2 regions of the Leifsonia sp. EB34 genome follow, and region 1 is predicted to be linked to the other one. Evidence: predicted binding sites of a transcription regulator. Region 1 holds the regulator's gene; the other holds the start of a gene.
The links. The regulator LexA, encoded in region 1, represses DNA repair genes until DNA is damaged. The targets are predictions, from matches to a motif close to TCGAACANNTGTTCGA.
Positions count from the first base shown of each region.

Region 2: a site for LexA is predicted at 2,117-2,132, ahead of ABIA36_RS15820 (DUF6504 family protein). Genes of this name have one in related genera too.

Region 1 is NZ_JBGCCV010000002.1:770,779-775,184, forward strand. Features, by position in the region: gene metE (5-methyltetrahydropteroyltriglutamate--homocysteine S-methyltransferase) at 1-1,649, shown strand, start outside; gene ABIA36_RS13170 (metallopeptidase family protein) at 1,738-2,085, shown strand; gene lexA (transcriptional repressor LexA) at 2,159-2,830, opposite strand; gene ABIA36_RS13180 (LysM peptidoglycan-binding domain-containing protein) at 3,067-3,486, shown strand; gene ABIA36_RS13185 (histidinol-phosphate transaminase) at 3,707-4,406, shown strand, end outside.
Region 2 is NZ_JBGCCV010000002.1:1,330,555-1,334,960, reverse strand. Features, by position in the region: gene ABIA36_RS15835 (DNA polymerase Y family protein) at 1-29, opposite strand, end outside; gene ABIA36_RS15830 (hypothetical protein) at 33-728, opposite strand; gene ABIA36_RS15825 (DUF3097 domain-containing protein) at 886-1,734, opposite strand; gene ABIA36_RS15820 (DUF6504 family protein) at 1,806-2,096, opposite strand; gene ABIA36_RS15815 (FMN-dependent NADH-azoreductase) at 2,261-2,923, shown strand; gene ABIA36_RS15810 (winged helix-turn-helix transcriptional regulator) at 2,916-3,242, shown strand; gene ABIA36_RS15805 (DUF1707 domain-containing protein) at 3,276-3,776, shown strand; gene ABIA36_RS15800 (VIT1/CCC1 transporter family protein) at 3,795-4,406, opposite strand, start outside.

The sequences.
Region 1 (4,406 bases):
GCACGGAGGTGCTGGAGGCGGTTCGCGCCGCTTACGCCTCGCTGGGCGGCGCGGCCGAGCGGCCGGCGATCTTCGTCGCGGCGCCCTACGGGAGCCTGGACGACGCGCTCCCGGTGCTGGCCGTGTCTCCGGTGGAGGCGATCTCCCTCGACCTGGTGCGCGGGAGCATCCCGACCGGGCTCGACGCCGCGACGCGCAGCGCGCTGGCCGGCAAGACCCTCGTCGGCGGCGTGATCGACGGCCACAACATCTGGCGCGGCGACCTGGAAGCCGCGTTCGGGACGCTGACCGAACTGCTGTCGCTGAGCCCCGACGTCGCCGTGTCGACCTCCACCTCGCTGCAGCACGTGCCGCACGACGTGGACGACGAGCCGGACCTCGACGCGCGCCTGAAGTCCTGGCTCGCGTTCGCCGACCAGAAGGTCGGCCAGGTCGCCGTGCTGGCGCGCGGGATCGTGGACGGCCACGAGGCCGTGCAGGACGAGCTCACCGCGGCGACGGCGGCGCTCGCCGACCGGGCCTCCGCCCCCGGCGTGCGTGTCGAGGCCGTGCGTTCGCGGGAGGCCGCGCTCACCCGGGCCGACTTCCGCCGCGGCGAGTACAACGCGCGGCAGGCCGCGCAGGACGAGGCGCTGCACCTGCCGTTCCTCCCGACGACCACGATCGGGTCGTTCCCGCAGACCGCGGACATCCGGCGCTCGCGCGCGCAGCTCGCCGCGGGCGTCATCGACGAGGCCGAGTACCTCGGCCGCATGCAGGCCGAGATCAAGCGCGTGGTCGACCTCCAGGAGGAGATCGGGATCGACGTCATCGTGCACGGCGAGCCCGAGCGCAACGACATGGTGCAGTACTTCGCCGAGAACCTGGACGGCTTCGCGGTCACCAAGAACGGCTGGGTGCAGTCGTACGGATCGCGCTGCACGCGGCCGTCGATCCTGTGGGGCGACGTGTCGCGGCCAAAGCCGATCACGGTGGACTGGTCGACGTACACGCAGACGCTGACCGAGAAGCCGGTCAAGGGGATGCTGACCGGGCCGGTCACGATCCTGGCGTGGTCGTTCGTCCGCGACGACCAGCCGCTCGGCGAGACCGCACGGCAGGTCGCCCTGGCCCTGCGCGACGAGATCGCGGACCTGGAGGCCGCGGGCATCCGCGTCGTGCAGGTGGACGAGCCGGCGCTGCGCGAGCTGCTGCCGCTGAAGCGCGCCGACCAGGCCGGGTACCTGGAGTGGTCGGTCGGGTCGTTCCGGCTCGCGACCTCCGGGGTGGCGGACGCGACGCAGATCCACACGCACCTCTGCTACTCGGAGTTCGGGGTGGTCATAGACGCGATCCGCAACCTCGACGCCGACGTGACCAGCATCGAGGCCGCCCGCAGCCGGATGGAGGTCGTCCACGACATCCAGCGCTCCGGCTTCGAGCACGGCATCGGCCCGGGCGTGTACGACATCCACTCGCCGCGCGTGCCGTCGGTCGCCGAGGTGACCGAGCTGCTGGAGACGGCGCTCAGCGCGATCCCGGGGCGTCAGCTCTGGGTGAACCCGGACTGCGGGCTGAAGACCCGCGGGTACGACGAGACGGTGGCGTCGCTGCGCAACATCATCGCGGCGACCCGCGACGTGCGGGAGCGGGTGGGCGTCAGCGCCTGACCTGTCCTGCTGCCGGAGGCCGCGTTTCCCGTTCCGCTCTGCGCGGACGTGGGGGCGCGGCCTCCGCCGGTTCGGGGAGGATGAGCGCATGCGCATTGCGGACGACGAGTTCGAGCGGCTCGTGGACGACGTCTTCGACGGCCTCCCGGACGACATGGTGCGGCCGCTGGAGAACGTGGCGATCATCATCCAGGACCAGCCGCCGGGTGCGCGGCCGCGGCTGTACGGGCTGTACACCGGGCATCCGCTGACGCGGCGCGGGGTCTACGGGTTCGGGGAGCTGCCGGACCGGATCACGCTGTTCCGCAACAACCTCGAGGCGTCGTGTTCGACGGTCGAGGAGCTGCGGGCTCGGGTGCGTGTCACGCTCGTGCACGAGATCGGGCACTACTTCGGGCTGGACGACGCCCGGTTGCAGGAGCTCGGCTGGGCCTGAGCGGCGTGCGATTCGTGCCGAATGTGGGCTCTGGGCGCGCCGAAGTCGACGTTCGGCACGACTCGCGGAGTGGTCAGACGGTGCGGAGGACTGCGACGACCTTGCCGAGGATGGTCGAGAAGTCGCCCAGGATCGGCTCGAAGTTGGAGTTGCGCGGGAGCAGCCAGGTGTGGCCGTCGCGCTGGCGGAACACCTTGACGGTGGCCTCCTCGTCGAGCATGGCCGCGACGATGTCGCCGTTCTCCGCGGTGCTCTGCGCCCGGACGACCACCCAGTCGCCGTCGCAGATGGCGGCGTCGATCATGGATTCGCCGACGACCTTGAGCATGAACAGCTCACCGTTGCCCACGAGCTGGCGGGGGAGCGGGAAGACCTCCTCCACCTGCTGCTCGGCGGTGATCGGGACACCGGCGGCGATGCGGCCGACGAGCGGGACCATCGCGGCGTCGCCGACAGGGGTCTGATTCTCGAAGTCGGGGGTGGTCGTCGAGGGGAGGTCGATGAGGATCTCCAACGCGCGGGGCCGGTTCGGGTCGCGGCGGAGGTAGCCGCTCAGCTCGAGCTGGTTGAGCTGGTGGGTGACGGACGAGAGGCTTGAGAGGCCGACCGCGTCGCCGATCTCGCGCATGCTCGGCGGGTAGCCCCGCGTGCTCACCGAGCGCTGGATCACGTCGAGGATGGCGAGCTGCTTCTCGCTCAGGTTCTTGCGGCGCCGCGTGCGCGGAGCCTGGTTCTCGTTCGACACGCTCGTCCCTTCGTGACCGTCCCCGCCACCCGGCGGAACCGAATGTCGGTGGTGCCTGGTTGTCTTACGTCCAGACAATCGAAACTGTATCCACAGTACGGCTGCCCGACAAACATGTGTTCGAGTGTGTCTCGAAATACGTGCCAGATTCGTCGCCGGACCGAGGATTGCGGTCTCGGACATTCGAAGATATATTCGGAACAGAGCTTCGAGCGAAGCCTTTGGAGGTCACGATCATGAGCGCAGTGGTGATGCACACCGTCGGGATGAGCGGCGCGCGGTTGAACGGCGCTGGGGTGAGCGGCGCTGGGGCCGGGAGCGTTGAGACCGCGAGCGTCGGCGCGCGCGTTCGGCTGCGGCTGACCCGGCGTGGGCGGGTCGTGCTGACGATGCTCGTTGCTCTGCCGATCGTGATCGGGGCGATGGTGTTCGCGCTCAACGGTGGGGGTGCGGCGGCGACGGGGGAGCAGACGCACGTGACCTTCCAGTACGTGACGGTGCAGTCGGGGGACTCGCTGTGGTCGGTGGCGTCGCGGATCGCGCCCAACGCGGACCCGCGCAACGTGATCGCCGACCTGGTCAACCTCAACGGACTGTCCTCGGCGGTCGTCACCCCGGGGCAGCAGCTCGCGATCCCGACGCAGTACGGGAAGTAGGGGCGCGGCGGCTCCGCCGCGGCTCGGCCGCCGCCCAAGAAGGAAATCTGGCGCGACAGGCCGAGGCGGTTCCTGCAGAAGGGGGTTCGGCAGGAGATTGGGGCGGGTTCTCCTTCCGACGGGAGGCGCGGCAGGCGGGTGCGGGTGCGAGCGCGGGCGCGGGTGCCGGGCGCGGCGTCACACGGCGGAAGCCCTCAGGCTCGCTGACTACCATTGAGGGGTGACCTCCCTCTCCGATCTTCCGATCCGTGACGACCTGCGCGGCCGCACCCCGTACGGGGCGCCGCAGAAGGTCGTGCCCGTCGCGTTGAACGTGAACGAGAACACGCATCCGGTCCCGGAGGACGTCGCCGCCGACATCGTCGCGCGGGTCGCCGTCGCGGTGACCGGGGTGAACCGCTACCCGGACCGGGAGTTCACGGAGCTCCGCAAGGCGTTCGCCCGCTACCTCGGGCACGACCTCACCGCCGAGCAGATCTGGGCGGCCAACGGGTCCAACGAGGTGCTGCAGCACATCCTGCAGGCGTTCGGCGGGCCGGGCCGCAGCCTCCTCGGGTTCGCGCCCACGTACTCCATGTACCCGTTGCTGGCCTCCGGGACCGGCACGAGCTGGATCGCGGCCGGGCGCGACGCCGACTTCGAGTTGTCGCCGGAGACCGCGGCAGCGGCCGTGCGCGAGCACGACCCCGACATCGTCATCCTCTGCTCGCCCAACAACCCGACCGGGACCCCGCTCACGCTCGAGACGGTCGAGGCCGTCTACGCGGCGGCGCGCGGCATCGTGATCGTGGACGAGGCGTACGCGGAGTTCATGCCGGAGGGCGAGCCGTCGGCGCTCACGCTCCTCCCGGGCCGGGAGCGGCTGCTCGTCTCGCGCACGATGAGCAAGGCGTTCGCCTTCGCCGGCGCGCGCGTCGGCT
Region 2 (4,406 bases), 560 kb from region 1:
GCGCGCGTGACCTGCCGTATCGGAGACATCGCCTAGCTCACCGCTTCCAGGCGCGTGGGCGCCGAGGCGCGGAACGTCTCGTCGACCGCGGGCAGCCACAGCTCGGCGCGGCGCCGCGGTCCGGCCCCGCCGCGGGGTGCGGCCTCCACCGTCACCCGCCGGGAGGAGAGATAGCCGGCGCCGGCGCCCAGCCCGTCCCAGCCGCTGCGGACGACGGAGAGCGCCGCCTCCGCCTGCGGCCACTCGCCGGCGACGACGAGCGTGGCCTCCCGCTGCCGCAGCCGCGCGGTCAGCCGGGCGACGTCGCCGCTCTTCGGCCGCTCCGGGGGTGCGACGGCGATCACGCCGAGCACGTCCGCCATCGCGGCGGTGACGGTCAGCCACTGCGGCCCCGGATGCGGCACCAGCACGAGCCGCTCCAGGTCGATGCCGAACCGCCCGGCGGCCTCCGCCCCGAAGTCGGGCATCCCGACCACCCCGCACCAGGCGCCCGCGGCGCTCGGCCCGGCGAGCATCGCCATCAGGAGCGTGGTGGAGCCGTGCACCGTGTAGGCGGCGCCGGCCTTGAGCGCGCCGCCGGGCAGCAGCGCGGCGAGCGCGGGATGCGTCTCCAGCCGCCGCGCGTCGAGTTTCGTCGCCTGCATCTGCCGGATGCGCGACTGCAGCTCGTGCACCTGCGCCCGGTCGGCGACCGGGTCGGGGAAGGCGGGTGCGACTGCCAAGGACATACGTCTATTTTCGAACACATGTTCGAATACCGCAAATGTATTCTGGTGCACGAAAGTGCACGGGGCCATCTGTCTAGAACAGGAGAAACGACCCGAGACTCCTTCCGAACGCCATTCCGCAGGAGTTCAGGCGCGTGTCGCGGTGGAATCTCCTGCGCTATGCGCGGCCGACGGGCTCGGTGACGAAGTCGATGAGGCGTTCGACCCGGCCGAGGAGCTCCGGCTCCAGGTCGGCGTAGGTGCGCACGCGGCCGAGGATCAGCTTCCAGGCCCGCGCGATGTCCGCCTGGCTGTCGTGCGGCAGCCCGAGCGCGGCGCAGATGCCGTGCTTCCACTCGATGGAACGGGGGATCGAGGGCCAGGCCTCCAGCCCGACCCGCGCGGGCTTCACGGCCTGCCAGATGTCGATGTAGGGGTGGCCGACCACGAGCACGTGCGCGCCGAACGGTCCGCGCGCGACCTTCTCGGCGATCCGGCTCTCCTTGGAGCCCGGCACGAGATGGTCGACCAGCACGCCGACCCGGCGGCCGCGGTCGGGCGCGAACTCGCGCACGATCGCGTCCAGGTCGTCGACGCCTTCCAGGTACTCCACGACCACGCCCTCCACCCGGAGGTCGTCGCCCCACACGCGCTCCACCAGCTCGGCGTCGTGCCGGCCCTCCACGAAGATGCGGCTGGCGCGGGCCACGCGCGCCTTCTGCTCGCCCACGGCGAAGGAGCCGGAGGCCGTCCGACCGGGGGTGGCGGGCGCGCGGCTCGGCACGACGAGCTGCACGGGCTCCCCGTCGATGAGGAAGGACGCCCCCAGCGGGAACACGCGCTTCGCCCCGAAGTAGTCCTCCAGCTCGACGGTCTGCGCCTCCAGCCGGACGATCGCGCCGCAGAACCCGGTTCCGGCCTCCTCGACCACCAGGTCGCGCACGGCCTCCACGGTCGGCACGGCCTTGCGGCCGGCGTTCTTCCAGTCGGTGGCCAGCACATCGGAGCCGTAGCGGTCGTCGTCCATCACGTTGAGAGAGGCTAAGGGATAGGCAGTGGCGGGTGGCGGAGGCTCCCCGCGCGTGGGTGGATGCGGCCTCAGTCGAAGATCCGCACCAGCCGCCAGCTCCGGTCGTCGGCGTCGTGCCGCACGTCGAACACGTGCGCGATCCCGCCGTCGCTGGTCGCCTGGAACCGCCACCCGCCGATCTCCCGCGGCAGTGCGCCGACGCCGTACCGGTGCTCGCCGAACGGCTTCCACCACGCGCAGATCTCCGCCCACACCGTCGGGGTATCGCTCACCCGGTAGCGGGTGGAGCGCCAGACCAGGCGGGTCGGGATGCCGTCCTCGGTGGTCCACACGGCCACCGCCTCGTCGATGTCGGTCATGAGCACGGGTTCCTCTCGAATCGAACGTATGTTCGAATGCAAGTGTAAACCTGGCCGGTGACGAACGCACCCCAGTCGCCCTAGGGGGCACGAAAAGGTGCCTACTTCCGTTCCGGCCCCGACGATGAAAGCATGGAACTTCTTGAAATATCGATAGGAAGAATATGCCTTCAATCCTGCACGTGAACGCGAGCCCGCGTGATGCCCTCAGCCGGTCCTTGTCGCTGGCCCGCTCGTTCGTGGCGGAGGTCGTCGAGCACGCGCCGGACGTGGAGGTCACAACGCTCGACCTGTTCGAGCCGGGCGCCCTGCCGGCCTTCGGTACGATCGCCGCGCAGGCGAAGATGGCGGTGTTCGCCGGCGACGACCAGACGGACGCGCAGCGAAGCGCGTGGTCCGACGCGCGTGCAGTGTTCGACCAGTTCGCGCGCGCGGACGGCTATGTCTTCAACATCCCGATGTGGAACGCCGGCGTTCCCTACGTGCTCAAGCAGTGGATCGACCTCGTCACCCAGCCGGGCTGGAGTTTCGGGTTCGACCCCGGCGCCGGGTACTCGGGCCTGATGACGGGCAGGAAGGCGGTGGCGATCCATACGTCCGGCGTCTTCGCCCCGGGCCTGCCGCCCGCCTTCGGCTCGGACTTCTCGGTTCCGTTCTTCGCGGACTGGCTGGACTTCGTCGGTGTCACCGATGCCGACCATGTGCGCTTCGCCCCCACCGTCGTCGGGCAGGACCCAGAGGCCGGCCGCCGATCCGCCGAGCGAGAGCTCCGTGCGCTCGTCCCGGCCTTCCGCGCACACCTCGCGCAGCGGGCTGCGGATGACTGACGACTCGGCCCTCGCCGGATGTGCGGCGCGACGGCTGCTGGAGACCATCGGCAGCAAGTGGGCGATCCTGATCATCCTGTCCCTCGCGGACACCGAGTTGCGGCACAGCGAATTGCGCCGCCGGGTCGGCGCCAGCCAGAAGATGCTGACCTCCACCCTGAAGGTGCTCGAACGGGATGGTCTCGTGCGACGGACACTCACCCCGAGCGTGCCGCCGCGCACGGACTACGCCCTGACCGAGCGCGGCGCCTCGTTGCTCCCCGTGCTGCAGTCGATCAAGGAGTGGGCGAACGCCCACCCGGCCACTGTCAGCTCCTGACGATCGACGCGCCCCGCCTGCCATACTGACCGCATGACAGACTTCGGGGATCCGTCGAGCGCGTCGCTGCGCCTCAGCAACGACGAACGGGAGCGCGCCGTCGCCGCGTTGCAGTCGCACGCGGCGCAGGGGAGGCTGAGCGAGGCTGAACTGCAGTCGCGCGTCGCGGCCGCCCGGTCGGCTGTCACGCGCGGCGACCTCCAGCCGCTGTTCGCCGACCTCCCTGGCGTGCTGCACCTGGACGGCGCCGACACCCCGAATCCCGCAGCGAGTTCGCCCGCGGCCGCAGCGTGGCAGGCGTCGCAGCCCGGCCCGAGCCCGTGGAACTCCCCGCCGGCGACCGGCGACCAGGCCCGGCCGGTCACCCGGTGGGGGCTGCTCGTCGTCTCGATCGCGCCGTTCGTCGCGGTCGTCCTGTTCTTCCTGACCGGGATGGCGTGGGGCTACGCCTATAGCTGGTTGTGGTTCCTGCTCATCCCGCTGGCCGGCGCGCTGGTGTATGGCGCCGACGGGGGAGACCGCCGGAGGCGCTAGGCCGCACGACCGTGGGCGTCAGCCGACCGTCGCCCCGAAAAGCAGCCCCAGCAGGTACGTCGCTGCAGCCGCACCGTACCCGATCGCCAACTGCCGCAGCGCTCGCTTGAGCGGCGACGCGCCCGACAGCAGCCCGACGATCGCGCCGGTCCCGAGCAGGACGAGCCCGACGAGCACGGCGGCGACCACGATCGCGGCGGTGCCGGTCAGCCCGAACAGGAACGGCAGGATCGGGATGAGCGCGCCCGAGGCGAAGAAGCAGAAGCTCGACACCGCGGCGCTCCAGCCGTTGCCGACGGCCTCGTGCTCGTCCTCCACGACGCCCGGCACGGCGACCGGCGAGGTGTAGGCGCCGAGCGTGGTGAGCACTTCGTGGGCGTGCGCCTGGGCCTCGGTCTGGTCCATGCCGCGCGCCCGGTAGACGAGCGTCAGCTCGTTCGCGTCCACGTCCAGGTGCGAAAGCGCCGAGCTGGTCGCCGGGTTGGGGCTGGAGGCCTCCAGAAGCTCGCGCTGCGACCGCACGGAGACGTACTCGCCCGCGCCCATCGACAGCGCGCCGGCGAGGAGGCCGGAGACACCGGTGAGCAGCACGACGTGGCTCGGGACGCCGCTCGCCGCGACACCGAGCAC